DNA from 4 places in the Microcella frigidaquae genome. Region 1 is predicted to be linked to each of the others. Evidence: predicted binding sites of a transcription regulator. Region 1 holds the regulator's gene; each other region holds the start of a gene.
What was found. Region 1 encodes HrcA, which represses chaperone genes, less so after heat shock. Its sites were predicted from a motif close to TTNGCACTCGNNNNNNNCGAGTGCNAA; they were not measured.
Positions count from the first base shown of each region.

Region 2: groL (chaperonin GroEL) is a predicted target of HrcA. The motif match lies at 2,580-2,606, and genes of this name have one in related genera.
Region 3: groES (co-chaperone GroES) is a predicted target of HrcA. The motif match lies at 3,445-3,471, and genes of this name have one in related genera.
Region 4: BJ959_RS06065 (Hsp20/alpha crystallin family protein) is a predicted target of HrcA. The motif match lies at 5,219-5,245, and genes of this name have one in related genera.

Region 1 is NZ_JACHBS010000001.1:24,163-31,060, forward strand. It holds gene BJ959_RS00120 (HAD family hydrolase) at 1-67, opposite strand, end outside; gene hemW (radical SAM family heme chaperone HemW) at 200-1,438, shown strand; gene BJ959_RS00130 (DUF4870 domain-containing protein) at 1,445-1,831, opposite strand; gene BJ959_RS00135 (DUF4870 domain-containing protein) at 1,898-2,287, opposite strand; gene hrcA (heat-inducible transcriptional repressor HrcA) at 2,494-3,513, shown strand; gene dnaJ (molecular chaperone DnaJ) at 3,514-4,617, shown strand; gene BJ959_RS00150 (16S rRNA (uracil(1498)-N(3))-methyltransferase) at 4,627-5,385, shown strand; gene BJ959_RS00155 (histidine triad nucleotide-binding protein) at 5,410-5,763, shown strand; gene BJ959_RS00160 (PhoH family protein) at 5,819-6,871, shown strand; gene ybeY (rRNA maturation RNase YbeY) at 6,875-6,898, shown strand, end outside.
Region 2 is NZ_JACHBS010000001.1:1,176,483-1,183,380, forward strand. It holds gene BJ959_RS05840 (DUF2470 domain-containing protein) at 1-23, shown strand, start outside; gene BJ959_RS05845 (biliverdin-producing heme oxygenase) at 133-810, shown strand; gene groL (chaperonin GroEL) at 911-2,539, opposite strand; gene BJ959_RS05855 (DUF3048 domain-containing protein) at 2,717-3,763, opposite strand; gene BJ959_RS05860 (cold-shock protein) at 3,816-4,019, opposite strand; gene BJ959_RS05865 (LytR C-terminal domain-containing protein) at 4,209-4,790, opposite strand; gene BJ959_RS05870 (DUF3263 domain-containing protein) at 4,821-5,093, opposite strand; gene BJ959_RS05875 (heme/hemin ABC transporter substrate-binding protein) at 5,271-6,371, shown strand; gene BJ959_RS05880 (DUF2332 family protein) at 6,349-6,898, opposite strand, start outside.
Region 3 is NZ_JACHBS010000001.1:1,271,275-1,278,172, forward strand. It holds gene BJ959_RS06255 (phosphotransferase) at 1-733, shown strand, start outside; gene BJ959_RS06260 (aminotransferase class III-fold pyridoxal phosphate-dependent enzyme) at 730-2,052, shown strand; gene rarD (EamA family transporter RarD) at 2,015-2,944, opposite strand; gene groES (co-chaperone GroES) at 3,068-3,364, opposite strand; gene BJ959_RS06275 (THUMP-like domain-containing protein) at 3,518-4,696, shown strand; gene BJ959_RS12640 (DUF4190 domain-containing protein) at 4,715-5,455, opposite strand; gene BJ959_RS06285 (DUF4190 domain-containing protein) at 5,506-5,781, opposite strand; gene BJ959_RS06290 (DUF4190 domain-containing protein) at 5,913-6,230, opposite strand; gene tsaD (tRNA (adenosine(37)-N6)-threonylcarbamoyltransferase complex transferase subunit TsaD) at 6,342-6,898, opposite strand, start outside.
Region 4 is NZ_JACHBS010000001.1:1,222,191-1,229,088, reverse strand. It holds gene BJ959_RS12990 (DUF4282 domain-containing protein) at 1-163, opposite strand, end outside; gene BJ959_RS06085 (MGMT family protein) at 236-604, opposite strand; gene BJ959_RS06080 (GNAT family N-acetyltransferase) at 630-1,082, opposite strand; gene BJ959_RS06075 (NADP-dependent isocitrate dehydrogenase) at 1,227-2,441, shown strand; gene BJ959_RS13090 (hypothetical protein) at 2,587-2,703, shown strand; gene BJ959_RS06070 (heavy metal translocating P-type ATPase) at 2,758-4,701, shown strand; gene BJ959_RS06065 (Hsp20/alpha crystallin family protein) at 4,714-5,136, opposite strand; gene BJ959_RS06060 (FAD-dependent oxidoreductase) at 5,325-6,809, opposite strand; gene BJ959_RS06055 (FAD:protein FMN transferase) at 6,806-6,898, opposite strand, start outside.

The DNA.
Region 1 (6,898 bases):
CGCCGCCGCCCGTGTAGCTGTTGAGCAGCAGGGTGCCGTCGACGTCCCAGAGAATCGTGGTGGTCACCCGTCAACCCTGCCAGACCCGTTGGGCCCCGTTCGCAACTCAGGCTGAGACGACATCGATGACCGGTTTACGCGCCACACGTGTGAGCTCTGCCTGAGTTACGAACGGAACGCGGGCTGGGAGGATAGGCGGGTGCCCAGCGCCCTGCCCCTCGCCGACCCGGCACCCGATGACGGGATGCTGCCGCCGAGCGTCATCGACGGCGCGGAGCACCGCGACCTCGGTGTGTACCTGCACGTGCCGTTCTGCCGCGTGCGCTGCGGCTACTGCGACTTCAACACGTACACGGCCGACGAGATCCGCGGGGTCAAGCAGAGCGATTTCGCCGACCAGGCGATCGCCGAGGTCGCGCTCGCCGCGCGCGTGCTGCGCGACAGCGGGCTTCCGTCAAGGCCCGTGAGCACGGTCTTCTTCGGCGGCGGCACCCCGACACTGCTGCCCACGGACGACCTCGCGCGCATGCTCGCCGCGGTGCGCGACACATTCACGCTCGCGCCCGACGCCGAGGTGACGACCGAGGCCAACCCCGACTCGATCGACGCAGCGGGCCTGCAGCGCCTCGCCGCCGCCGGCTTCACGCGGGTCAGCGTCGGCATGCAGTCGGCCGTGCCGCACGTGCTCGCCGTGCTCGAGCGCACGCACGACCCCGAGAACGTGCCGCGCGTCGTCCAGGCCGCGAAGGAAGCGGGGCTCCAGGTCAGCCTCGACCTCATCTACGGCACCCCCGGTGAGTCGGCCGACGACTGGGCGCGCAGCCTCGACGCCGCCCTCGCGTGCGAGCCCGACCACATCAGCGCCTACGCGCTCATCGTCGAGGAGGGCACGAAGCTCGCCCGGCAGATCGCGCGCGGCGAGGTTCCGCCCGTCGACGACGACCTCCACGCCGCGTTCTACGAGGCGGCGGATGCCCGGCTCACCGCCGCCGGCTACCACTGGTACGAGGTCAGCAACTGGGCGCGTGGCACGGCCGACGCACCCGCCCACCGCTCGCGCCACAACCGCGCCTACTGGCTCGGCCACGACTGGTGGGGCGTCGGCCCCGGCGCGCACAGCCACGTCGGCGGTGTGCGCTGGTGGAACGTCAAGCACCCCGCCGCCTACGCCCAGCGCCTCGCGGCGGGCGTGAGCCCGGCCGCCGGGCGCGAGACGCTCGACGCCGAGACCCGCCGCGTCGAGCGCGTACTGCTGCAGACCCGACTCGTCGAGGGTCTGCCGACGGATGCCCTCACCCCGCTCGGCCGCCGAGCGGTCGCCCAGCTCATCGCCGATGAGCTCGTCGAGCCGGGGCTCGCGCTGCGCGGAACCGTCGTGCTCACCCTGCGCGGGCGCCTGCTCGCCGACGCCGTCGTGCGGCGCCTGCTGCCCGACTGACGCGGCCTACTTCAGGAAGGTGATCGTCAGCGGGTAGGCGTAGGCCTCACCGCGGTTCGCCGCGAGAGCGGCGATGATCGAGAACACCAGAATCAGGATGCTGACCGCAGCGAGGATGATGACGCCGATCACGATCAGCGAGGTGATGACGCCGATCGCGGAGGCGATGAGCATCGTCAGCTGGAAGTTCAGGGCCGTGGCGGTGTGCCCGCGCACGAACGGGCCGCGATCCTTGAGCAGCAGGTAGCCGAGCAGCGCCGGGATGAACCCGAAGAAGATACCGCCGATGTGCACGAGAGTGGCCCAGAGCTTCTCGTCGCCGGGGCTCATCGGCTGCGGCGCCGAGGCGTAGGGGTTGGCGGGCGGCGGGGTCATGGGGGGCTGATCGCTCATGCGGTCATTAAACACCGGCGGGCCCCGACCGGAGAGGTCGAGGCCCGCTGGTCGCGCCGACAGCGCCTACTTGATGAGGCGGATCGAAACGGGGTAGCGGTAGTTCACGCCGTCCTTGGCCTTGACGAAGCCGAGGATCGAGAAGATCACGGCGGCGATCCAGACGAGCGGGATCAGGAACGAGATCAGCCCGCCGATGCCGAAGGTGACGGCGGCGAGGATGAAGCTCAGCACGTTCAGCGCCACGTAGGCGATGGTGACGGCGATCTGGAAGTTCAGGGCCTCCTTCGCCTCGGTGTTGGTGAACGAGCCGCGGTCCTTGAACACGAGCCAGATGATGAGGGCCGGGAGGAAGCCGAGCACGCCGCCGAGGTGGGCGAACGAACCCCACTGGCGGTCCTCCGCCTCCGAGAGCGGGGCGGCCGGCTGGGCGGGGGGCGGAGTCTGGTCAGTCATGGGCACTGCCTTTCAATGTTCTTAGTTCGGACGGATGGGTCCCGGGGTGGAGCACGAGGCAAACCTAGCGTCGAGCATCCGGCCCGGCAATAGGGGCACGCGGGAAGCCGGGGGTAGAATTGGCAGTCCGAAGCGGCGAGTGCCAGCACGAGGTGCGGGCCCGCCAACGGGAGACGACAGTCGATCAGGCGAGGGGAGTCGGAGCCATGGTCTCGGAACGCGCCCTGCACGTGTTGCGCGTCATCGTGCTCGACTACGTCGAATCGCGCGAGCCCGTCGGCTCGAAGGCGATCGTCGATCGGCACCAGTTCGGCGTCTCGGCCGCGACGATCCGCAACGACATGGCCCTGCTCGAGGAGGAGGAGCTGATCACGGCCCCGCACACCTCCTCCGGGCGTGTGCCGACCGACAAGGGCTACCGCGTCTTCGTCGACCAGTTCGCCGATCTGCGGCCGCTGAGCACGGCGCAGCGGCAGGCCATCGCCGCCTTCCTCGACCAGTCCGTCGACCTCGACGACGTCTTTGCGCGCACGGTTCGGCTGCTCTCCCACCTGACGAATCAGGTCGCGCTCGTGCAGTACCCGACCCTCGGCAACGCCCGGGTGCGCCACATCGAGCTGGTGCCGATGTCGGCGACCCGCCTCATGACAGTGTTCATCACCGACGGGGGCCGGGTCGACCAGCGCATCATCGAGCTACCGATGGAGGCCGACGAGGTGTTCGTCGGCGAGCTGCGCGCGAAGCTGAACGCGGCGCTCGCCGGCCAGGCGCTGACCGAGGTGCCGGAACTGGCCGCGCGCCTCGCCGACCGCTTCGCTCCCGACCGCGGGGCGGCCGTCTCCGTCATCGCCGAAGCACTCGTCGGGCACGTGGATGCGCAGCGCACCGACCGCCTCGTCATGGCTGGCGCGGCGAACCTGGTGCGCACCGAGGGCGACTTCGCCGGCAGCGTGTACCCGGTGCTCGAGGCGCTCGAGGAGCAGGTCACCCTGCTGAAGCTGTTCAGCGAGATGAACGTCGACGAGAACGGCGTCACCACGCGCATCGGCCGCGAGAACGCCGAGGCGCTGAAGGAGACCGCCGTGGTCACCAGCGCATACCGCGTGGGCGCCGACAGCACCGCGAAGCTCGGGGTGCTCGGCCCCACCCGCATGGATTACTCGAACAACATGGCAGCAGTGCGCGCCGTCGCCCGGTACGTGTCGCGCCTGCTCGGTGAGGAATAAGTGGCAGACCATTACGAGGTGCTCGGCGTCGACCGGCAGGCGAGCGCCGATGACATCAAGAAGGCGTACCGCCGACTGGCCCGCGAGCTGCACCCCGACGTGAACCCCAGTGCCGAGGCGGCCGAGCGGTTCAAGCTCGTCACGCACGCCTACGACGTGCTGAGCGACCCGCAGCAGCGGCAGCAGTACGACCTCGGCGGGTCGGGCGGCTTCGGCGGCGCATCCGGATTCGGCGGCTTCGGCGACATCTTCGAGACCTTCTTCGGCGGCGGCCAGCAGCAGCGCGGGCCCCGCAGCCGCCGCGAGCGCGGGCAGGACGCCCTGCTGCGGGTCGAGGTCGACCTCGACGAGATCGTCTTCGGCACCACCCGCACGATCGAAGTCGACACGGCGATCCTCTGCAGCACCTGCGAAGGATCCTGCTGCTCGCCCGGCACGAGCCCGCAGACCTGCGACATCTGCCGCGGTTCCGGGCAGATCCAGCGCACCGTGCGGAGCCTGCTCGGCAACGTCATGACCTCGAGCCCCTGCGGCTCGTGCCGGGGCTACGGCACGGTCATCCCCAGCCCGTGCCCCACCTGCGCGGGGCAGGGCCGCGTGCGGGCCCGCCGGGCGATCCCCGTCGACATCCCGGCCGGCGTCGACACCGGCGTCCGCATCCAGCTGCCCAGCCAGGGCGAGGTCGGCCCGGCCGGCGGCCCCAACGGCGACCTCTACCTCGAGATCAAGGTCAAGACGCACGATACCTTCAGCCGCAACGGCGACGACCTGCTCGCCACGGTCGAGGTGCAGATGACCGACGCCATCCTCGGCACGACCGTCGTGCTGCCGGGACTCGACGGCGACGTGCCCGTGGAGATCAAGCCCGGCACCCAGAGCGCCGAGATCATCACCATCAAGGAGCGCGGCATCACGCGCCTGCGCGGCTCCGGCCGGGGTGACCTCAAGATCGGCGTGCAGGTGGTGACGCCCGTCCGGCTCAACAGCAAGGAGACCGAGCTGATCCGCCAGTTCGCCTCCAGCCGCCGTCCGGTGCCGCCGCAGTTCTCGACCTTCCAGCAGGGCATCTTCGCCAAGCTGCGCGACCGCTTCCTCAACCTCTAGCGCGCGGCCGTGGCCCACTTCTACCTCGACGAGACCCTCGCGGCGCAACTGGCCGCCGCTGACGCGTCGTCGGGGGAGGCGGTCGTGCACCTGCGCGGCTCCGACGCGCGCCACGCCGCGACCGTCGCGCGCGTACGCGTCGGCGAGCAGCTGCGGCTGGGCGACGGGGCGGGACTCGTCGTGCACGGGGTCGTCGCGAGCGTCGAGCCGGGCGACGTCGCGCTCGCGGTCGACCGGGTCGAGCGGTATGAGCGGCCGCGGCCGAGCATCCACCTCGTGCAGGCGCTCGCGAAGGGCGACCGCGACGAGCTCGCCGTGCAGGCCGCGACTGAGCTCGGCGTCGACGGCATCATCCCCTGGCAGGCCGCGCGCAGCGTCTCGCGCTGGGATGCCGCGAAGGCGGCGAAGGGCCGCGAGCGCTGGCAGACGATCGCGCGCGAGGCGACCAAGCAGGCCATTCGGCCCTGGATGCCCACGGTCGAGCCTCTCGCCACGACCGCCGACCTGGCGGCGCGGGCCGCGGCGTCGACCGTGCTCGTGCTCGAGCCGACCGCCGAGCATGCCCTCACCGGGCTCGACGCCGCGACGCTCGGGCACGGCGACGTGCTCATCGTCGTCGGCCCGGAGGGCGGAGTCGCCCCCGAGGAGCTGCAGCGGCTCGTCGCGGGCGGAGCCCGCGCCGTGCGGCTCGGCTCCAGCGTGCTGCGCACCTCGACCGCGGGCCCGGCGGCGATCGCCGTGCTCTCCGCCCGTCTCGGCCGCTGGTGAGGGCGGCGCTCTAGACTGGAGCCCATGACCACGCCCGCACCGTCGATCTTCAGCCGCATCATCGCGCGCGAGATCCCGGCCGAGATCGTGCACGAGACCGAGACGGTGATCGCCTTCCGCGACATCGCTCCGCAGGCGCCCGTGCACCTGCTCGTCGTGCCGAAGACCTCGCGCTATCGCGATGTCGCCGAGCTCGCCGCGGGCGACCCCGCCCTGCTGGCCGACGTGGTGGCCACCGCCCACCAGCTCGCGAACGAGCACGCCGACGGGCAGTTCCGGCTCGTCTTCAACACCGGTGCGAACGCCGGGCAGACCGTCTTCCACGTGCACGCCCACGTGCTCGCGGGAGGCCTGACCGAGGGAACCCTTGCCCACTGACGATTCCGCGCGCGCACCGCGCGCCCACGAGCAGCTCGACGTCGACGGGGTCGCCATGGTGCGCCTGCTCGGCCCGCAGGACCGCCTGCTGACGACGCTCGAGAAGCAGTACCCGCTGGTCGACGTGCACGTGCGCGGCAACCAGATCACCCTCGAGGGCGACCCCGCGCAGGTCGCCGCCGCGAAGCGGCTCATCGACGAGCTGCTCGTCATGGTGCGCGGGGGGCAGGAGCTCGGCGAGGTCGAGGTGGCCAGCTCGGCCCGCATCATCGACCAGGGGCAGGGCAGCCCCGCCGAGGTGCTGAGCCAGGCCATCTTGACGAGCCGCGGCAAGAGCATCCGCCCCAAGACGCTCGGCCAGAAGGCCTACGTCGACGCCATCGATCACCACACGATCGTGTTCGGCATCGGCCCGGCCGGAACGGGCAAGACCTATCTCGCGATGGCGAAGGCCGTGCAGGCCCTGCAGCGCAAGGAGGTCGACCGCATCATCCTCACGCGGCCGGCCGTCGAGGCGGGGGAGCGCCTGGGCTTCCTGCCCGGCACCCTCACCGACAAGATCGATCCCTACCTGCGGCCGCTCTACGACGCGCTCAACGAGATGATGGACCCGGAGCTCGTCCCGAAACTGCTCGCGACCGGCGTGGTCGAGGTCGCGCCGCTCGCGTACATGCGTGGGCGCACGCTCAACAACTCGTTCATCGTGCTCGATGAGGCGCAGAACACCACGCCCGAGCAGATGAAGATGTTCCTCACCCGTCTCGGGTTCGGCTCGACCATGGTCGTCACGGGCGACATCACGCAGATCGACCTGCCGACCGGCGCGAGCGGACTGCAGCTCGTCACGCGCGTGCTCGACGGCATCGACGACATCCACTTCGCGCGCCTCACCTCCGACGACGTCGTGCGCCACTCGCTGGTCGGCCGCATCGTGGATGCGTACACGAAGTACGACGCCGAGCAGCAGGCCCGGCGCCATGCGCGCGAGAACGGACTGCCCGACCCGGTCGACGGAGCGAACCGTGCCGAGCGCCGCGGCGGGCTGTCGCGCGGCATCCCGCGCGACCGGCAACCCCGCCGCCCGCGCCCCGGAGCGGGAGGGCGCTAGGCCGTGGCCGTCGAGATCAACAACGAG
Region 2 (6,898 bases), 1.2 Mb from region 1:
TCGAGCCGCGGCCCCACGACTGAACCCAGCTGGCCGGAGCACAGCCATTCCTTGGCTGTTCGTGACCTCTCGGCCTGGTGCGGTGGCGCGCCGGTCGGTAAGGTTAGCCTTACCTATTCCCCAGGAGACCGCATGACCGCCACCACCGACGCCCTCGCCCCGACCGCCGAGGTCATCCCCTTCTCGCGCCTCGTCCGCGAGCGCAGCAGCGGCAGCCACCGCGACAGCGAGGGCGCGGGATTCATGCACGGCCTGCTCAAGGGCGAGGCGACCCGCGACGACTACATCGCCCTGGTATCGCAGCACTGGGCGATCTACGAGGCGCTGGAGGGCGTGGAGCCCGCGATGCGCGAGGTCGCGCTCGTCGCTCCCTTCCTCTCCCCCGCGCTCACCCGTCTGCCCGCGCTCGAAGCCGACCTGGCCTTCCTGATCGGCGACGACTGGCGCGAGCAGTTGCAGCTGGTGCCGGCGACGATCGCCTACGCGGCTCGCATCCGCGAGGTCGCCGCCACCTGGCCCGCCGGCTACATCGCCCACCACTACACGCGCTACCTGGGCGACCTCTCGGGCGGCCTGCACATCGGCCGCGTCATCGGGCGGCAGTTCGGCTTCGAGACCAACGGCATCGGCTTCTACCTGTTCGACGACATCGCCGACCCCGCCGCCTTCAAGGATGCGTACCGCAGCCAGCTGGACGCCGCACCCTGGGCTCCCGGCGAGCAGGAGCGCGTCGTCGACGAGGTGCTGCGTGCCTACGACTTCAACACGCGCATCTTCGAGCAGCTGAGCGCCCGCACCGCGGCCGCCTAGCGCGCACTGCCGCGCGGGCGAGGCCCGGATCCCCCCGACGACGACGAAGGGCGGCTCCCCCGGAGGGGAGCCGCCCTGACGTTTCGGCGGGTGGCCTGGACTAGAAGTCCATGCCGCCGCTCGGGTCGCCCATCGGCGCCGAAGCCTTCTCGGGCTTGTCGGCGACGACGGCCTCGGTGGTGAGGAAGAGGCCGGCGATCGAGGCAGCGTTGAGCAGCGCCGAGCGGGTCACCTTCACCGGGTCGGCGATGCCAGCGCCGAGCATGTCGACGTACTCGCCGGTGGCCGCGTTGAGACCGAAGCCGACCTCGAGGTGGCGCACCTTGTCGGCGACGACGCCGGGCTCGAGGCCCGCGTTGAGGGCGATCTGCTTCAGCGGAGCGTCGATCGCAACCTTCACGATGTTCGCACCGGTCGCCTCGTCACCCGTGAGCGAGGTGAGCTCGGCCGACTCGAACGCCATCTTGCCGGCCTGGATGAGGGCGACGCCACCACCGGCGACGATGCCCTCCTCGACGGCGGCCTTCGCGTTGCGCACGGCGTCCTCGATGCGGTGCTTGCGCTCCTTGAGCTCGACCTCGGTGGCCGCACCCGCCTTGATGACGGCGACGCCGCCAGCGAGCTTGGCGAGGCGCTCCTGCAGCTTCTCGCGGTCGTAATCCGAGTCGGTGTTCTCGATCTCGGCGCGGATCTGCTTGACGCGACCAGCGATCGCCTCGGCGTCGCCAGCACCCTCGACGATCGTCGTCTCGTCCTTGGTGATGACGACCTTGCGAGCGCGGCCGAGCAGGTCGAGGGTCGCGTTCTCGAGCTTGAGACCGACCTCCTCGCTGATGACCTGACCGCCGGTGAGGATCGCGATGTCCTGCAGCATGGCCTTGCGGCGGTCGCCGAAGCCGGGGGCCTTGACGGCGACCGACTTGAAGATGCCGCGGATCTTGTTGACGACGAGCGTGGCCAGGGCCTCGCCCTCGACGTCCTCGGCGATGATGAGCAGCTGCTTGCCGCTCTGGATCACCTTGTCGACGACGGGCAGCAGGTCCTTGATCGCCGAGATCTTGCCGTTGACGATGAGGATGTACGGGTCTTCGAAGACCGCCTCCTGGCGCTCCGGGTCGGTGACGAAGTACGCCGACAGGTAGCCCTTGTCGAAGCGCATGCCCTCGGTCAGCTCGAGCTCGGTGCCGAAGGTGTTCGACTCCTCGACGGTGACGACGCCCTCCTTGCCCACCTTGTCGATGGCCTCGGCGATGAGCGCGCCGATCTCGGGGTCGGCGGCCGAGATGCTCGCGGTGGCGGCGATCTCCTCCTTGGTCTCGACCTCCTTGGCGTTCTTGAGCAGCTGGGCCGAGACGGCCTGGGTGGCCTTCTCGATGCCGCGCTTGAGGCTGATGGGGTCGGCGCCCGCGGCGACGTTGCGGAGGCCCTCGCGCACGAGCGCCTGGGCGAGCACGACCGAGGTGGTGGTGCCGTCACCGGCGACGTCGTCGGTCTTCTTCGCGACCTCCTTGACCAGCTCGGCGCCGATCTTCTCGAAGGGGTCGTCGAGCTCGATCTCCTTGGCGATCGACACGCCGTCGTTGGTGATGGTGGGGGCGCCCCACTTCTTCTCGAGGACGACGTTGCGGCCGCGCGGGCCCAGCGTGACCTTGACGGCGTCGGCCAGGGTGTTGAGGCCGCGCTCGAGGCCGCGACGGGCCTCCTCGTCGAAAGCGATGATCTTTGCCATGTGTTCTCGTCCCTCCCGGACGTCTCACGTGCGGTAGCTGTTGGCACTCACAGAGCATGAGTGCTAAATGATTCTGGCACTCGGAGCAGGCGAGTGCAAGCCGCGCGGGCGGCATCCGCACCGGGGCGGGGCGGCGGCAGCACCCGGCTCGCTGCGCCGGGCGCGGCGACGGATGCTCTACCGGAAGGTGGCCGACCCGTCGAGCGGTACGAGCTCGACCCAGGTGTTGCCCGGCGCGAGCCGCACGGCGACACCATGCCGGTCGAGGATGCGGATCGGCGCGGTCATCGAGGCCTTCGACCACGTCGCGCGGACGGTTGCGCCGCCCGTGGAGATCCAGGCCTCGCCCCTGCCGATGAGTTTCGTGGTCGGGATGCCCGAGATGACCTGCACGGGCACGCGGAGCACGACGACGTTGACGGCACTGAGCTGATCGCCCTGGGCATCCGTATCGGCCGCCCCGCCGGTCTGGAAGCGCACCCAGCGCTCCGTTTCGGCCTTCCATCGCCACGAGGGGGTGCTCCAGCCGCCGAAGACCAGGTCGATGCGGCTCGTCGGCGAGCCCTCCTTGGTGGCGGTGGCCGAGGCGATGCTCTCGGAGAACGCGAACTGCTGCGCGGGCGGCTTGAGCTCGCTGTGCTGGGCGATCACCTGGGGCGCGCGCACGAGCACGTTGTGCGGGGCGAATGCGTTGTCGCCCCGAAAGAAGGTGTCGGCAGTGTCGGCCTGGCCGTGGATGGCGTTGACGACGGGAGCGGCGCGCATCATCTCGACGAAGCGGTACTGGCCGCCCGAATAGGCGACGATGCCGCCCAGCGGAGAGATGATGTCCGGGTCCATCGGACGGATCGACCGCACCGGTCCGATGAGGTCGGGAACGTCCGAGTGCCAGACCGCGACGTACCGGGTGAGGCCGCCCTCGACGAGCTCCTCGTACACGATGTCGGTGCGCTCGAGCCCGATCTGCGGGCGCGCGGCGGGATGGTTGTCGACCTTCGCGGCCAGTGAGGGCTCGGTGAGGCTGCCGACGGCGACCTGCTCGCCGGTGAGCGGCGCGATGTCGTACGGCTCGGGCGGCACGTAGGTCGAGACGTACGTCTCGGTGGGTGAGGGGCTCGGCATCGGCGGCGGCTCAGTGGCGCACCCCGTGACGGCGACGACCACGGCCCCGACGACCACGACCGACCGCGCCCATCGACGGCTGCGGGCTGCGCTCCGGCTCATGTCGGCCACTGTAACCCCCGGCCTGCGTCCTGCGGTCGAACGCGGCGGAGCGTCAGGCGACCTGAACGCCCTCAGCCTGCGGCCCCTTGGAGCCGGTTCCGATCTCGAAGGTGACCGTCTGGCCCTCCTCGAGCACCTTGTAGCCGGGCATATCGATGCCGCTGTAGTGGACGAAGACGTCGCCTTCGCCGTCGGCACGGGTGATGAAGCCGAAGCCCTTCTCGGCATTGAACCACTTGACGGTCCCCTGGGGCATGGTGGAGCTCCTCGCAGAACGGTTGTGCGGCGAGAATACGGGCGGCGGGCCGATCGGAGAAGGGCTCGGAGGCAGCGTGAACAGACTCGTTACGACCCCGAAACGCGGGCGTAACGCGCGGACCGCATCCGGGCCCGCACCTCCCCGCCGCGGCGGGGAGACCTCGCTCCGACGCCGATCAGCCGCCGATCAACCGCCGGCGACGGCGGCGAAGTCGGCACCCAGCACGATCGTGATGGGGGCGCCCGGGAACGCATCGGACTGCTCGATCGTGCCCGCTCCGAGCAGCGCCACCATGCCGGCGGCCACTCGCTCGAGCGCGGGGTCGTTGTAGAACACGACCGTCTCCTCGATGTCGGTCTGCGCGGCGGCCGTGACCGTGCCGACGCGCCAGCCGGGGTCCACGATGAGCCCGCGAGCCGTGGCGCCGAGGCCGTCGACCGCGGTGCCGTTGAGCACCGTGATCGTGAAGCCGTCGGGCAGCTCGGCCTCGGCCGGGTCGATGATCGGCTCGATGGTCGCGGTCGGCGAGGGCGTCGCAGTCGGGGTGGGCATGGGCTCGGCCGTGCCGAAGCCGGGGATCTCGAACGTCACCCGGTCGGTGATCGTGGAGAGCAGGTAAAGCCCGAGCACGACGAGCAGTCCGCTGGCGAGGGCGGCCCAGGCCGTGGCGACCCATGCGCCGCGGCGCGAGCGCGGGGCGCGGTGGGCGCCGACGCGCCCCAGGGATGCGGGGACCTCGTCGAAGCGGTCGCGGGGGAACTCGGCCATCGTGATGATGCCTTCCAGAGGAGGGTGGTCTCAGGCAGCGCCGGAGGCGCCCGCACGTCGGGTGCGGCGCCGCTGCGCGCGATCGTCGCGCACGTCGCGCAGCCGCCCCACGAGAACGGGGTCGTACCGCACGGCGACTTCGGTGTCGATCACGGCGTTCAGAACCTGATAGTAGCGGGCCGCGGTCCACCCGAACTCGCGGCGGATGCCGAGCTCCTTCGCGCCGCTGTGGCCCCACCACGCGCGCTCGAACTCGAGCACGCGCTGCGCGCGCTCGTCGAGGGACTCGGCAGGGGCATCCACAGCGTCGAGGGTACGCGGCCAGGACCTTCGGCCCTGGACGGCTCGCGGCGGCTCGGGCAGGCTCGCAAGGGCGCACATCCTCCCCACAGGGGAGCAGGTTAGGCTTGCCTAACTCTCCGAGCACGCCCTGTGCCGCTCCCCACGCCGCCGAGCGGCGCACCGACCGACCGGACTCCGATGACCCGCCGCACCACTCTCGCCCTGCCCGCAGCCCTCGCGCTCGTCGCACTGCTCGCCGGGTGCGCCGTCGCCGCACCGGAATCGACGAGCGAGCCCACCGCGCCGATCGGCCCGCGGGTGCCGCTGAGCGAGCTCGTGGTGAGCGACGACCCCCGATCGCTGACCGGACCCTCGACGGCTCTCATCGCCGACGCGGCGATCGAGCCCATCACGACCGACCCCGCCCAGAGCCTGCCCGCGACCGTCGTCTCGCGCGACCTCGACGGCGACCGCGAGATCACCGTCACCGACACCAGCCGGATCCTGCCGCTGGACATCGCCGGCTCGATCGCCGCGACCGTCTTCGCTCTCGGGTTCGGCGACTCCGTCATCGGTCGCGACATCTCGACAACCTTCCCCGAGGCCGAGGGTCTGCCGATCGTCACCAGCAGCGGTCACGCGATCAACAGCGAGGCCGTGCTGGCCCTGCGGCCCTCGATCGTCATCACCGACGGCACCGTCGGGCCGACCGACGTGGTGCTGCAGCTGCGCGACGCCGGCGTGACGGTGGTCTACGTGGATGCGGAGCCGGGGCTCGCCGCCCCCGCCGAGCTAGCCCGCCAGGTGTCGGCCGCGCTCGGCGCCCCCGAGGCCGGCGAGCTGCTCGCCGAGCGGCTCGACGGTGAGATCGACGACGTCGTGACCGCGATCGAGGGCATCCGCCCGGAGGACCCGGCCGACCGCGTGCGCATCCTGTTCCTCTACCTGCGCGGCGCCTCCGGCATCTACTACCTGTTCGGCGAGGAGTCGGGAGCGGACGAGCTGATCACGGCCCTCGGCGGCATCGACGTGGCCGGCGAGATCGGCTGGCAGGGCCTGCGGCCGATGACCGATGAGGCGCTGATCGCCGCGAATCCCGACCTGATCCTCGTGATGACCGCGGGTCTCGAGAGCGTCGGCGGCGTCGACGGGCTGCTCGCCGAGAAGCCCGCCGTGGCGCTCACCCGCGCCGGCGAGGCGCGCCGCTTCGTCGACATGGCCGACGGCGAGGTGCTGAGCTTCGGGCCGCGCACGCCCGCGGTGCTCGACGCACTGGCTAGAGCGATCTACGCTCCCTGACCCAACGGTCGATGCGCTCCCCGTGCGGCGAGACCACGCCGAGCGGCTCCCCGTCGCGGCTGAGCAGGAAGTCCCCGTCGTCGCCCGGCAGACTGACGTCGGCGGCAGCGCGCAGGTCGGGCAGCACGGTGCGGCCGTCGAGCGAGATCCAGTGGTGGGCGAGCTCGCCGACCGCGGAGACGAAGCGCGCGCGGTCGGCCGGGCTCAGGTAGACGAGCACCGCCGGGCTCGCGACGACGAGCGTCGCCCCGGCCGGGGCTTGCGCGCAGGCGCTCGCGAGCCCGTCGACGGCATCGCCGGTGACGACCCGCACCGGATGCTCGCGGGCGACGGCGATCGCGCGGTCGAGCTGCACCGCCCGTTCCCGCTCCTCCGGCCAGATCAGGGTTCGCAGCCAGCGCTCGTCCTCGGCGTCGTCGAGCCGGACGGGCTTTCGCTCGAGGCCGAGGCGCCACACGATGTCGGGCATGGCGGTCGGCACGGGCACGCCCGGCCCGAGGCGGCACTCCAGCTCGAGGGGCGAGCGG
Region 3 (6,898 bases), 1.2 Mb from region 1:
CGACGGGCCGCGCCTGCTGCGGGTGCTCACCCACCTCGACGGCGAGACGCTGGGCTCGGCGCCGCGGTCGCTCGGCGACCTGCGCGCACTGGGTGCCCTGCACGCCCGCCTGGCCCGCGCGATCGCGGCGATCGGCGATGCGGCCGACCCGCCCCTGCAGGGCGCCCCGACGGAGTGGAACCTGCTCGCGCTCGAGCGCTACGGCCCGCTCGTGCCCGCGATCGGCGACCCGGCGCTGCGGTCGGCCATCGCCGCGGTCATCGAGCGGGCGGCGGATGCGGTGCTCGCGCCCGCGCGCGCCCTGCCCGCGGTGCTCGCGCACAACGACCTGCACGGCGACAACGTGCTCGTACGGCCGGGGCCGCCCGGCACCCCGCTGGAGGTGACGGGGGTGCTCGACTTCGGCGACATGACCCGCACCGCGCGGGTCGCCGACCTCGCCGTCGCCGCCTCGTACGCCCGCGGCCGGGTCGGCGAGGCCGGTCCGCCCTGGGCCGCGGCGACCGCCTACGTGGCGGGCTACGAGAGCGTCGAGCCGCTCGACCCGGCCGAGCACGCGCTGCTGCCCGACCTGGTTCTGCTGCGGCTGGCCCAGCGCGGCATCCTGAACTCGGCCATCGCCGCCGCGAACCCCCGGGCCGCGGAGTACGCGAGCCGCAACCTGAGCGCCATCGCCCGCGACCTGCGCGAGCTGGGCGCGAGCACCCCGCACCGCATCGGAGGCACCCCGTGATCGGACCCGCCACGTACTACCGGCCCGAGCACCGCGCCGCGCTCGACGAGCGCACGCGCGCGCTCATCGACCGGCGCGAGGCGGTGCTGTCGCCCGGCTACCGGCTGTTCTACGCGCACCCCGTCGAGTTCGTGCGCGGCAGCGGCACGAAGCTGTACACGCGCGACGGCGAGGAGTTCCTCGACGTGTACAACAACGTGCCCGTGGTCGGGCATGCGCACCCGCGGGTGGCGGCGGCGATCGCCGAGCAGGCGGCGCGGCTGAACACCCACACGCGGTACCTCGACGAGGGGCTCATCGACTATGCCGAGCGACTGGTCGAGGCCTTCCCCGCTGCGCTCGACACCCTCACCTTGGTCTGCACGGGCTCGGAGGCGAACGATCTCGCGCTGCGGGTGGCGAAGCAGGCGACCGGACACCGCGGCGTCATCGTGACCGAGAACGCGTACCACGGCGTCACGACCGAGATCGCGGCGATCTCGCCCTCGCTCGGCGGCGACGACTCGCTCGCCGCCTGGACCCGCACCGTGCGGCCGCCGGTCGGCGACGGGCGGGCGATGGTGGCGGATGCGGAGCGCGCGATCGCCGCGCTGCAGGCCGCCGGGCACGGCGTGGCCGCGCTCATCGTCGACACCGCCTTCGCCAGCGACGGCTTCCTCGCCCCCTCCCCCGCGACCCGCGCCACCCTCGCCGCCGTCGCCGCGGCGGTGCGCGCCGCGGGCGGGCTGGTCATCGCCGACGAGGTGCAGCCCGGCTTCGGCCGGCTCGGCGCCACCGCAGAGAAGCCGAGCCTCTGGGGCTTCGTCCGGCACGGCCTCGACCCCGACCTGGTGACGATCGGCAAGCCGATGGCGAACGGCCTCCCGGTCGCGGGGCTCGTCGCGCGGCGGCCGCTCATGGCCGCGTTCGGCGAGCGCGTGCGGTACTTCAACACCTTCGCCGGCACGCCCGTCTCGGTCGCGGCCGCACGCGCGACGTGGGAGGTGCTGCACGACGAGGGCCTGCCGCAGCACGCCGGGGCCGTGGGGGCCGCCCTGCTCGGCATGCTCCGCGAGCTGACGGGGGGGCACCCGCGGCTGCGCGACCCGCGCGGTGCGGGGCTCTACCTCGGCGTCGACGTCGTCGATCCGGCGACGGGGCTGCCCGACCAGCCGGCCGCCACGGCCCTGGTGAGCGGGCTGCGCGAGCGGCGCATCCTGATCAGCGCGTCGGGGCGCGACAACGCGGCGCTCAAGATCCGCCCGCCGCTGCCGTTCTCGCACGGAGACGCCGAGCGGTTCATCACGGAGCTGGAGGGAGCCCTGCGCGACCTCGGCTGACGGCGCGCCGACGGTGCACGACCGCCTCGGCGGTGAGCACCGCGAGCGCGAGCCAGACGAGGGCGAAGCCGATCCAGCGCTCGAGCGGCATCGGCTCGAGCAGCACGAGCACGCCGAATGCGAACTGCATGAGCGGCGCCAGGTACTGGATGAAGCCCATCACGGTGAGCGGCAGGCGGCGCGATGCGGCGGCGAACAGCAGCAGCGGCACCGCGGTGATGACGCCAGCGAGCGAGAGCAGCAGCGCGTGGCCGAGACCGGCGCGTCCCATCGTGATGCCCCCGGTCAGCTCGACGGCGACGAGCGCGACCACGGCGACGGGCACGAGCCAGGCGGTCTCGAGGGTGAGGCCCGCGACGGCGGTGACGCGCCCGCCCATGCGGTTCTTGATGAAGCCGTAGAAGCCGAAGGAGAAGGCCAGGGTGAGCGCGATCCACGGCGGCTGTCCGTAGCCGATCGCCAGCACGAGCACGGCGAGCACGCTGATGCCGACCGCGGCCCACTGGCCGGGCCGCAGCCGCTCGCGCAGGAAGATCACGCCGAGGCCGATCGAGACGATCGGGTTGATGAAGTAGCCGAGCGCGGCCTCGACGACGAAGCCGCTCGTCGAGCCGTAGACGTACACGATCCAGTTGATGGCGATGAGGATGCCGGCCACGAGGCTCAGCCCCATGACCCGCCGGTCGCGCAGCAGCGCGGCGAACGGCCGGAAGGCCCGGGTCGCCGCGAGCAGGATCACGCAGAAGACGAGGGAGAGCGCGATGCGCCAGGCGACGATCTCGATCGGGCCGGCCGGCTCGAGCAACAGGAAGTAGGCGGGCAGGAAGCCCCAGAGTCCGTAGGCCCCGACCGCCAGCGCGAGCCCGGAGGGCGACAGGCGGTTCTCGGGCACAGGGTCACTGTAGTCCGCGCCGGAGGCCGCCCCGACAGCACGAACCCCCGGTCGCACGGATGCGCGCCGGGGGTCTCGTGGAGCCGCGATCGAGCGCCGAGCGCTCGGGCGGGGGGTGCGTCGTTAGCGGACGACGACCGCGAGGACGTCGCGGGCCGACAGGACGAGGAACTCCTCGCCGCCGTACTTCACCTCGGTGCCGCCGTACTTCGAGTAGAGCACGCGGTCGCCGACGGCGACGTCGAGCGGAACACGGTTGCCGTTGTCGTCGATGCGGCCGGGGCCGACGGCGACGACCTCACCCTCCTGGGGCTTCTCCTTGGCGGTGTCGGGGATGACGAGACCCGAAGCGGTGGTCTGCTCCGCCTCGACCTGCTTGATGACGATGCGATCCTCGAGCGGCTTGATGCTGACCGACACGGTTGACCTCTTCTTTCTGACGACGATGAGGGGGTTGGCACACTCGACGTGCGAGTGCCAGAGCAACTGTACCGAAGCGATTAGCACTCTCGCAATCCGAGTGCCAGCCCGCGGCGCGCGCACAGGAGAACCGTCCGGTGGCAGGATCGACCCATGGATGCCGCCGAGCTGCGGGAGCTGCTCACCCCGGAGGCGCTGGCGCTGCTCGACACGCTCGCGCCGAGCGACTCGACCGCCGACGTCGTGGCGCTGGTGGCCGGGCTGCGCAAGCAGGGGCATCCGCCCGCTCGCGTCGCCGCCGTGCTCACCCAGTACCGGCTGCGGCGGAAGGCCGAGGAGAAGTTCGGCCCCTTCGCGCGGCGGATGCTCTTCACCGCCGAGGGGCTGGAGCAGGCGAGCCGACTGCGGGTCGCGGCCCAGCATGCCGGACGCTTCGCCGCCGCCGGCCTGCAGCGCGTGGCCGACCTCGGCTGCGGCATCGGCGGCGACGCCCTGGCGCTGGCCTCGCTCGACCTGACGGTGACAGCGGTCGAGCGCGACGAGGTGACGGCCGCGATCGCCGCCTACAACCTGGCGCCCTTCCCCACCGCGCGGGTCGTGCACGGCGATGCCCTCGCGCAGAGCCTCGATGACGTCGGCGCCGTCTGGCTCGACCCCGCACGGCGCACGGGAGCCGTGCGACTGAACTCCCCGGACGACTGGTCGCCGAGCCTCACCGACGCGCTCGCGATCGCCGGTCGCCGCCCGGCGGGTATCAAACTCGCCCCCGGGATGGACCGCGGGCTGCTGCCCGAGGGCCTCGAGGCGCAGTGGATCTCGGTCGACGGCGAGGTCGTCGAGCTCGTGCTGTGGAGCGGCGCCCTGGCCCGCCCCGGGGTCGGGCGGGCGGCGCTCGTGCTCCGCGGCGACGCACCCCCGGCCGAGCTGCGCAGCGCGACCGACAGCGCCGACGTCGACGCCGGGCCGCTCGGCGAGTACCTGTACGAGCCCGACGGCGCGGTGATTCGCGCGCGCTTGATCGGCGACCTCGCACGCAGCATCGGGGGCCGGATGCTCGACCCCACGATCGCCTACGTGACGAGCGACACCGCCATGCAGACGCCCTTCGCGCGCGGGTTCCGCATCGTGGAGCGGCTGCCCATCGATATCGCCCGGCTCAAGCGCGCGCTCGCCGCGCGCGGGATCGGGACGCTCGAGATCAAGAAGCGCGGCGTCGACATCGACCCCGCCCGGCTGCGGCCCAAGCTGGCCCTGCGCGGCGACGCCGCGGGTGTGCTGGTGCTGACGCGCATCGCCGGCGAGCGCGCGGCCCTGCTCGCCGAGCGCCTCTGACCGTGCCGATGGCGGGGGTCAGAACCCGCCCATGCTCCCGACGCTCGAGAAGAAGATGATCGGCAGCAGCGTGAGGAACAGGAACAGGATTCCCCACAGCACGGAGATCGCGATCCCGACGTAGCCGCAGACGAGCCCCGCGACCGCCATGCCGCGCGCGTGCGGCTCGCGCTTGAGCGCCATGTGGCCGAGGATGACGCCGGCGATGGCCGGCAGGAGCCCGAAGGCGGCGAAAGAGAAGACCAGGCCGATGATGCCGAGCACGAGCGCCAGCACGCTGAGCGTCGAGGCGGGGCTGGCGGGCAGCGCACTGTAGGGCGTCGCGGCGGGCGCGGCGGGCGCCGCGGGAGCGCCCGGAGTCGCGGGGGCCGCGGGCGCGACCGGGGCGGCAGCCGCAGGGGCGGGGCTCGCCGCAGCGGGCGCGGGGGCCGAATACGGATCGGGGCGCGAAGCAGGAGGCGTCGCCTCGATCGGCGGCGGAGCGGCGACGGGTGCCGTCGCAGCCGCGGCCGAGGCAGGGGTCTTCCTCGCCGGGGGAGCAGCGGCGGAGGTCTTCTTCGCCGCCGAGGCGGCGGCAGGGGCCTTCTTCGCCGCCGAGGCGGCGGCAGGAGTCTTCTTCGCCGCCGAGGCGGCGGCGGGCGCCTTCGTCGTGGCGGCCGGCGTGCGGCGCGTCGGCTTCTTCGCGGGCTCGAGCGGAGCATCCGCGGCACCCTGCCCGGGTGCGGGGGGCGGGGGCGGCGGGGGCGTGGTCTCGGCCATGGGATCCTCCTGTGGCGGCTCGGGCGGAGCGGACGGTTCTTGCGGGCGGGTCAGGCGCCGAGGGCGTTCAGAGTCGCCAGGAAGACGCCCCAGAACACGAACCAGGCGACGGTGCCGACCCAGCCGATGATCGTTGCGGCGAGCGCGAGCCCACGGCCGCCCTCCCCGGTCTGCGCGATCTGACGGAGGGTGATGTGGCCGAGCACCGCGCCGGCGACCGGCACGAGCAGGGCGAGCACGAGGGCGACCGGCGCCAGGCGGTTGCGCGCACCGGGCGCACCGGAAGCGGCAGCGGGCGAAGGGGCGGGAGACGCGGCGTCAGTCATGGGCGGGCCGTTCGGGTCGGGTCGGATGCTCCGCACATGATAGAGGCTCGCACCGGGCATTCACCTCGGTGCGAGCCTCTAATCGGCCCCGCGGGCCGATCAGTCGATGCGCGGTTCGCTCAGCGCAGCGGTCAGGGGGCGAAGGTGATGCCGCCGCTGCTCGCCGCGATGGCGAAGAAGCCGATCCAGGCGATGACGCCGATGAGGCCCGCGACGAGGCCGAGGTAGCCGAGCACGAGGCCGGCGATCGCGAGACCGCGGCCGTTCTCGCCGGTCTTCTTGATCTGGCTGAGGGCGATGTGGCCGCAGATCACCGCGCCGAGCGACACGAAGAAGGCCAGCACGAGCGAGACGATCGCCAGCGTGTTGGTCTTCGGCCCGGCGGCGGCCGGCGCGTACGGAGCGGCCGGGGGCGGGGTCGGTGCGGGGGGCGGGGTCACGTCAGACATGCGGTCTCCTGAGTATCGATCGGTGGCGGCCCGGGTGCGGGCACGGCCCATGCTGTCAGCGACCCCCGGGGGTGTCAACGAGGCGGCGGGCGCGCCTCGAGCCTCGTCGGGTCAGGCTTGCACCGTCGTGACGGGCAGCGTCGAGTCGGCGCTCACCGCCAGCCCCGAGGGCTCGCGCCCGGCCATGATCAGCTGCGCGGCGAGCGCCGCGATCATGGCTCCGTTGTCGGTGCACAGCGACAGCGGCGGGATGCGGAGCTCGACCCCCGCGGCGGCGGCACGCTCGGCGGCCAGCGCCCGCACCCGCGCGTTCGCGGCGACACCCCCTCCGAGCAGCAGGCGCGGCACACCGCGGTCGCTGCAGGCCGCGATCGCCTTCGCCGTGAGCACGTCGGCGACGGCCTCGCGGAACGAGGCGGCGATGTCGGCGACGGGCACCTCGAGGCCCGCATCCCGCAGCTTCTCGACGTGTCGGGCGACCGCGGTCTTGAGGCCCGAGAACGAGAAGTCGTAGCGGTGGCGCTCGAGATCCTTCGGCAGAGTGAGCCCGCGCGGGAACCGCACCGCGGTCGGGTCGCCGTCGGCGGCCACGCGGTCGATCTGCGGGCCGCCCGGGTAGGGCAGGCCGAGCAGGCGGGCGACCTTGTCGAAGGCCTCCCCCGCGGCAT
Region 4 (6,898 bases), 1.2 Mb from region 1:
ACCTGAAGTCGATGAGGGCGCGGAAGAAACCCGGCACGGCACTGACATCGATCGCGAGGGTCTGCGGGGCGGCGCTCGCGGGCGCGGCGGCGACCGGCTCGGGTGCGGCGGCTGGCGCGGCGGCCGTGCGGGCGCGGGGCTTCGGGGCGGGCGAGTCGGTCACGAGAACCTCCGGTGGTCGGGATGCGCGGCGCGCGCCGCACCCCGGCACAGTACCGCCGCTGCGGGCGAGGGTCTAGAACGGTCGCCAGCGCGCCGCGCGCAGGTCGAGGCGGTACGCCAGCGCGTCGGTGTCCGCGGTGGAGGGGGAGTCGGTGCGGGGTGCGAGCAGCGGGGTTCCCTCCGCCCGGTAGTGCTCGAGAGCCTCGGCCTCGTGCCCGGCGGGCGGGCGCCCGTCGGCGCGGACGACGCGCCACCACGGCACGCTCGAGCCCTCGAGCGCCATCACCCGCCCGACGGCGCGCGCACCGCGCGAGCCGAGCTCGGCGGCCACGTCGCCGTACGTCATCACGTGCCCGGGCGGGATGCCGTCGACCACCTGCAGCACGGCGCCGCCGAAGTCGAGGACGACGCCGTCGACGACGGGCTCGGGGGTGGAGGGCATCCGGCGATCGTTCGGGGCGCCGTCGTCAGACGTGCAGGGCGCCGATCTTCTCGCCGTACTCGGTCTCGCCGATCTCGACAAAGCCGATGCGCCGGAAGAACTCGCCGGGACCCTCCTCGCCGGTCTCCCAGATGACGGTGACGGTGTCGAAGCCGCGCTGCCGCGCCTCGTCGGCGAGGGCGTGCACGGCGAACTTTCCGATGCCGCGGCCCTGCGCGGTGGCGTCCACGTTGATGCGCCAGATGCAGCTGCGGAACTCCGGGCGCGGGTTGTCGGGGTCGAAGTTGCCGCGGATGAAGCCGACGACGTCGTCGCCGTCGAGCACCACGCGGGCCCAGGTGGTCGTCGGGTTCACGTAGGCGTCGGCGGCGGAGTACGACACCGGCGTGACGAACTGCTCCTGACCCGGACGGAGCGTGAGTCCGTTCGCCGCGACGATCGTGCGGGCCGACAGTTCCTCGAGTCTCAGCGCGTCCATGCCACCCAGGGTAGACGGTGGGCGGCGACCGCGGAGGGGAAGATCCCTGGCGGAGGACCTCCGCCATGTATCTCGATATCGAGACAACCCGGGCGAGCCGCTAGGCTGGCAGGCGGCACATCACCGATGGAAAGGCGCCCCGCAGTGGAGAAGATCAAGGTCGAAGGCACGGTCGTCGAGCTCGACGGCGACGAGATGACCCGCATCATCTGGCAGTTCATCAAGGACCGCCTGATCCACCCCTACCTCGACGTCACGCTCGAGTACTACGACCTCGGCATCGAGAACCGCGACGCGACCGACGACCAGGTCACCATCGACGCCGCGCACGCGATCATCAAGCACGGCGTCGGCGTCAAGTGCGCCACGATCACGCCCGACGAGGCCCGCGTCGAGGAGTTCGGCCTCAAGAAGATGTGGAAGAGCCCGAACGGCACGATCCGCAACATCATCGGCGGCGTCATCTTCCGCGAGCCGATCGTCATCTCGAACATCCCGCGTCTCGTGCCCGGCTGGAACAAGCCGATCATCATCGGCCGTCACGCCTTCGGCGACCAGTACCGCGCCACCGACTTCCGCTTCCAGGGCAAGGGCACGCTGACCGTCGAGTTCACGCCCGAGGACGGCTCGGAGCCCATGAAGTTCGAGGTGTACCAGTCGCCGGGCAGCGGTGTCGCCCAGGTGCAGTACAACCTCGACGAGTCGATCCGCGACTTCGCCCGCGCCTCGCTCAACTACGGCCTCGCCCGCAACTACCCCGTCTACCTCTCGACAAAAAACACCATCCTGAAGGCCTACGACGGCCGCTTCAAGGATCTCTTCGAGGAGGTCTTCGAGAACGAGTTCAAGGCCCAGTTCGAGGCCGCCGGCATCACCTACGAGCACCGCCTCATCGACGACATGGTCGCCTCGGCCATGAAGTGGGAGGGCGGCTACGTCTGGGCCTGCAAGAACTACGACGGCGATGTGCAGAGCGACACCGTCGCGCAGGGCTTCGGCTCGCTCGGTCTGATGACGAGCGTGCTGACGAGCCCCGACGGCAAGGTCGTCGAGGCCGAGGCGGCCCACGGCACGGTCACCCGTCACTACCGGATGCACCAGCAGGGCAAGCCGACCTCGACCAACCCGATCGCCTCGATCTTCGCGTGGACCCGCGGCCTCATGCACCGCGGCAAGCTCGACGGCAACCAGGCCCTCATCGACTTCGCCGAGACCCTCGAGGACGTCGTCATCACCACCGTCGAGAGCGGCAAGATGACGAAGGACCTCGCGATCCTCATCAGCCCCGAGCAGGCCTACCTGACCACGGAGGACTTCCTCGCGGCGCTCGACGAGAACCTGAAAGCGCGACTCGCTTAGGGGCCGCTCTACAACGGATGCCCGGGGCCGTGCGCCTCGGGCATCCGTCGTCTCGGCCGGGCCCGGTGTTGCAGGGAAGATACCCCCAGGGGTATGCTGGGAGCGCGCGCCGACCGGGGCGCAGCATCCATTGAAAGGAACCGCCATGTGCTCACCCGCCCGTTGCTCCGCCTGCGGCAAGGTCACCTGGACCGGCTGCGGCCAGCACATCGAGCAGGCGCTCGAGGGCGTGCCCCAGGCCGAGCGCTGCACCTGCGGCTAGGTCGCGCCGTGCGCGTGCTGGTCAACGGCGCGGCAAGCGGGTAGACACGACAGCGTGACCCGCCTCGTCGCGCTCGTGCGCCGCTTCCCCCTCGTCGCGCTGACCGTGCTGGTCGCGATCATCGCCGGCGCGCTCGCACTCAACGGCCTCGAGCCCGCTGCCCGCTGGCTCGTCTCGCTCTACGCGCTCGGCATCGCCGTGATGGAGGCGGTCAGCATGGTGCGCGGCCTGCTCGCCCAGCAGTTCGGCCTCGACATCCTCGCCGTCACGGCCATCGTCAGCACGGTCGTCGTGGGCGAGTACTGGGCCAGCCTGATCATCGTCTTCATGCTCGCCGGCGGCGAGGCGCTGGAGGTCGCTGCCGCGGGCCGGGCCCAGCGCGAGCTGCGGGCGCTGCTCGACCGCGTGCCACAGCAGGCGCACCGCATCGAGGCCGACGGCTCGGTCGCCGATATCGCCGTCGACCAGGTGCGGGTCGGCGACCGGCTCCTCGTGCGTCCGGCCGAGATCCTGCCCGTCGACGGCGACCTCGCCAGCGGGCTCGCGAGCCTCGACGAGTCGTCGCTCACCGGCGAGAGCCTGCCGGTCGACAAAGCCATCGGCGACCCGGTGCTGAGCGGCTCGGTCAACGGCCCGACCGCGATCGAGATCGTGGCGACCGCCGTCGCCGCCGATTCCCAGTATCAGCGCATCGTCGAGCTCGTGCGCGAGGCCTCGAGCAGCAAGGCCCCCCTCGTGCGGCTCGCCGACCGCTATGCCCTGCCGTTCACCGGCGTCTCCCTCGCGATCGCGGGCGTCGCGTGGGCGGTCAGCGGCGACCCGGTGCGCTTCGCCGAGGTGCTCGTCGTCGCCACGCCGTGCCCGCTGCTCATCGCGGCGCCGGTGGCCTTCATGGGCGGCATGAGCAGTGCGGCGAAGCGCGGCATCGTCATGAAGAGCGCTGCCTCGCTCGAGAAGCTCGCCCGCGTGCGCACGGTCGCGTTCGACAAGACGGGCACGCTGACGCAGGGGCGCCCCGCCGTCGTCGGCGTGCACCCGCAGCCCGGGTTCGACGAGCGCGAGCTGCTGCACCTCATGGGCTCGGCCGAGCAGTACTCCTCGCACGTGCTCGCCGCGTCGATCCAGCAGGCGGCGCTCGACCGTGCGGGCAGCCTCAGCCCGTCCACCGACGCGCGCGAGGTCGCGACCTTCGGTGTCGAGGCGACCATCGACGGTCGGCGGGTGCGGGTCGGCAAGCCCGCTTTCGTCGCCGAGCACGCGGCCGACCTCGTGCCGCACGCGGCCGAGAGCGGCGCGGCCGTGGTCTACGCGGCGGTCGACGGCCGCTTCGCCGGCGTCATCGTGCTGCGGGATGCGGTGCGCGACGACGCCGCCGACACGCTCGTCGCCCTGCGCGGGCTCGGAGCCGAGCGCATCCTCATGGTCACCGGCGATGTCGCGGCGACGGCCGGGCCGATCGCCGCGTCGCTCGGCATCACCGAGCTGCACGCCGAGTGCCTGCCCGACGACAAGGTGCGCATTATCCGCGAGGCGCAGCCGCGCCCGGTCGTCATGGTCGGCGACGGCGTCAATGACGCTCCCGTGCTGGCTGTGAGCGACGTCGGCATCGCGATGGGCGCCAAGGGCTCGACGGCGGCGAGCGAGTCGGCCGACGTCGTGATCCTGCTCGACGACATCGCCCGCGTCGCCCGCGCGGTCGCGATCGGCCGCCGCACGGTGCGCATCGCCCTGCAGAGCATCTGGCTCGGCATCGTCATCTCGGTCGGCCTCATGCTCGTCGCGGCCGTCGGACTGCTGCCCGCCATCGTCGGCGCGACGCTGCAGGAGGTCGTCGACCTCATCGCCATCCTCGGGGCGCTGCGCGCCGTGCGCGCCGGCGTCGCCCCGGTCGCGGGGCTGGATGCTGCGCCGCGGTCGTCCCGCACGACGACGGGCCCCGTGCCCGACGCGGAGGCGTCGCTCGGCACGGGGCCCGCAGGGCCGCTGGTCGACCGGTGACGGCGACCGCGCCTAGGCGGTCACCTCGGCGCGGTCGCTCGCCGTGGCGATGGCGATCTTGCGCGGCTTGGCCTTCTCGGCCACCGGGATCATCACGCTCAGCACGCCGTTCTCGTAGTGGGCAGAGATGCCCTCGGTGTCGATGTCGCGGCCGAGGGTGAGCTGACGCTGGAACGCCCCCGCGGCGCGCTCGCGGGCGAGCCACTGCACGCCCTCCTGCGAGCGCGGCGTGCGCTCGGCGCGGATCGTGAGCAGCTGTCCGTCGACATCGACGTCGACGCTGCCCGGGTCGACGCCCGGCAGCTCGGCCGTCAGCACGAAGTGGTCGGCGTCGCGGTAGAGGTCGATCGGCATGATGCGCGGCGTGTCGCGTCGGTCGAGCAGCGTCGCGGCCATGCGGTCGAGCTCGCGGAACGGGTCGAGGCTCATCATCATCTCGGTCTCCCTTCTCGGTGCCGCCGAGTGGGCGGCTGCGCTGGTTCTGGAGTTGAGTCAGGTCGACTCAACTACGACGAGATTAGCACTCTCACTATGCGAGTGCCAGACTTTCGCGCACAGCGAAATGCCTGGTCAGCGGTGCTTCTGGACCGTTGACGCGGTGCGCGCTGGGTGTCGCGTGCGACCTAGTACCCGGCGAAGTAGTCGGTGTGCACGCGGCGGACTCCCGCGCGCCGCAGGGCCGTGCGGGCCGTGGCGACGAGCGACGGCGCGCCGGAGACGAACCCGCGCCGGGAGGCGAGGTCGGGCACGAGCTCGGGGAGGGCATCCGGTGTCAGCTGGTCGGGGGAGGCCTCGACGATGCGGGCTCCCGCGGCCTCGGCCGCCTCGCGGTAGAGCACCTCGCCGGGGTTCGAGCTGACGACGAGCAGCACGATGTCGCGCTGGTCGCCCCGCGCGGCGAGGCTCGCGAGCTGGCTCGCGAACGGCGTCATGCCGATGCCCCCGGCGACCATCAGCAGCGAAACCGCCGGGTCGCGGGGCAGCAGGAAGTCGCCCGCCACCTGGGTCACGGCGACGGGGGTGCCGGGTTCGAGCTGGGCGAGCGCCGCCTTGAACGAGCTGCCCCCCTCGGGGGTCCGCATGCCGATCGCGACGCGCGACTGCTCGGTCGCGGCCAGCTCGGGCGCCGACGCGATCGAGAACGTGCGGCGCGTGCCGCGGATGTCGGCGCGGTGCGGCAGGTGCAGCTCGAGGTATTGCCCGGCCTCGAAGGCGAACCGGCGGGAGGGCTCGAAGCGGTACTCGGTGGCGTGGTCGGAGAGCGGAGCGCGCTCGACGAGCCGCAGTGAGACACCGCCGCGGCGCGAGACCGCGAAGGCGACGATGTTGCCGAGCACGAGCGCGAGCTCGGGGGAAGTGTAGATCGGGCCGAACCCGAACGGGATCGAGAAGGCCACCGCGGTGACGGCGGCGGTCAGCCACTGCTGCCAGCGGCGCGGCGGCAGGGTCAGCGGCTCGCTCAGCATGAAGCCGGCGAGGAAGACGACCGGGAACAGCTGCAGCACCGTCGTCACCGCACCAAGCGGTGCCGTGCCCGTGGCCACGAGCCGTGCGCCGATGATGACGATCGTGAGCAGCACGAAGACCAGACCCACGTCGAGGCGCCGCGTGCGGTCGAGCAGCAGAAGGGCACCGACCGCGACCGCCGGCAGCAGGGCGGGCGTCGCCACCCACCAGAAACCGACGCCCTGACCGAAGCCGTAGCCAATGAGCCCCGCGACCCACACGCCGGTCGCGGCGGGGTTGAGCAGGTGCCGCCCGCGCCAGACGACCAGGTATTTCGACAGCGCGGCGAGAACGCCCGCGCCGGCGGCCGCGACGAGGCCCGGCATCGTGAGGCTCGGCTGCACGATGCACGTGACGATGAGCGCCGTGATGACGCTCGACTCGCGGTGCGGAACGACGCGCGCGAGCCGCGCCGCGATCTCGTTCGCGCCGAGCGTCGCGACGATCACGACGCCGAGCGTGCCGAGGATCGCGTACGGGTCGGGCCCGATGACGTCGAGGAAGGCGAACAGCACGGCCTGCGCGAGCACGATCGCGAGCGTGATCGTCGCCAGCCGGTACATGCTGACCCGGCCGGTCAGTGCGTCGATGCGTGCCCTCATGCGAACAGCTCCCCTCGAAGACCGGCGCTCGCCTCGAGCCGCCCGTCAGCCATCAGTCGAACCCATTCCACCGCGAAAACCCTGCACAG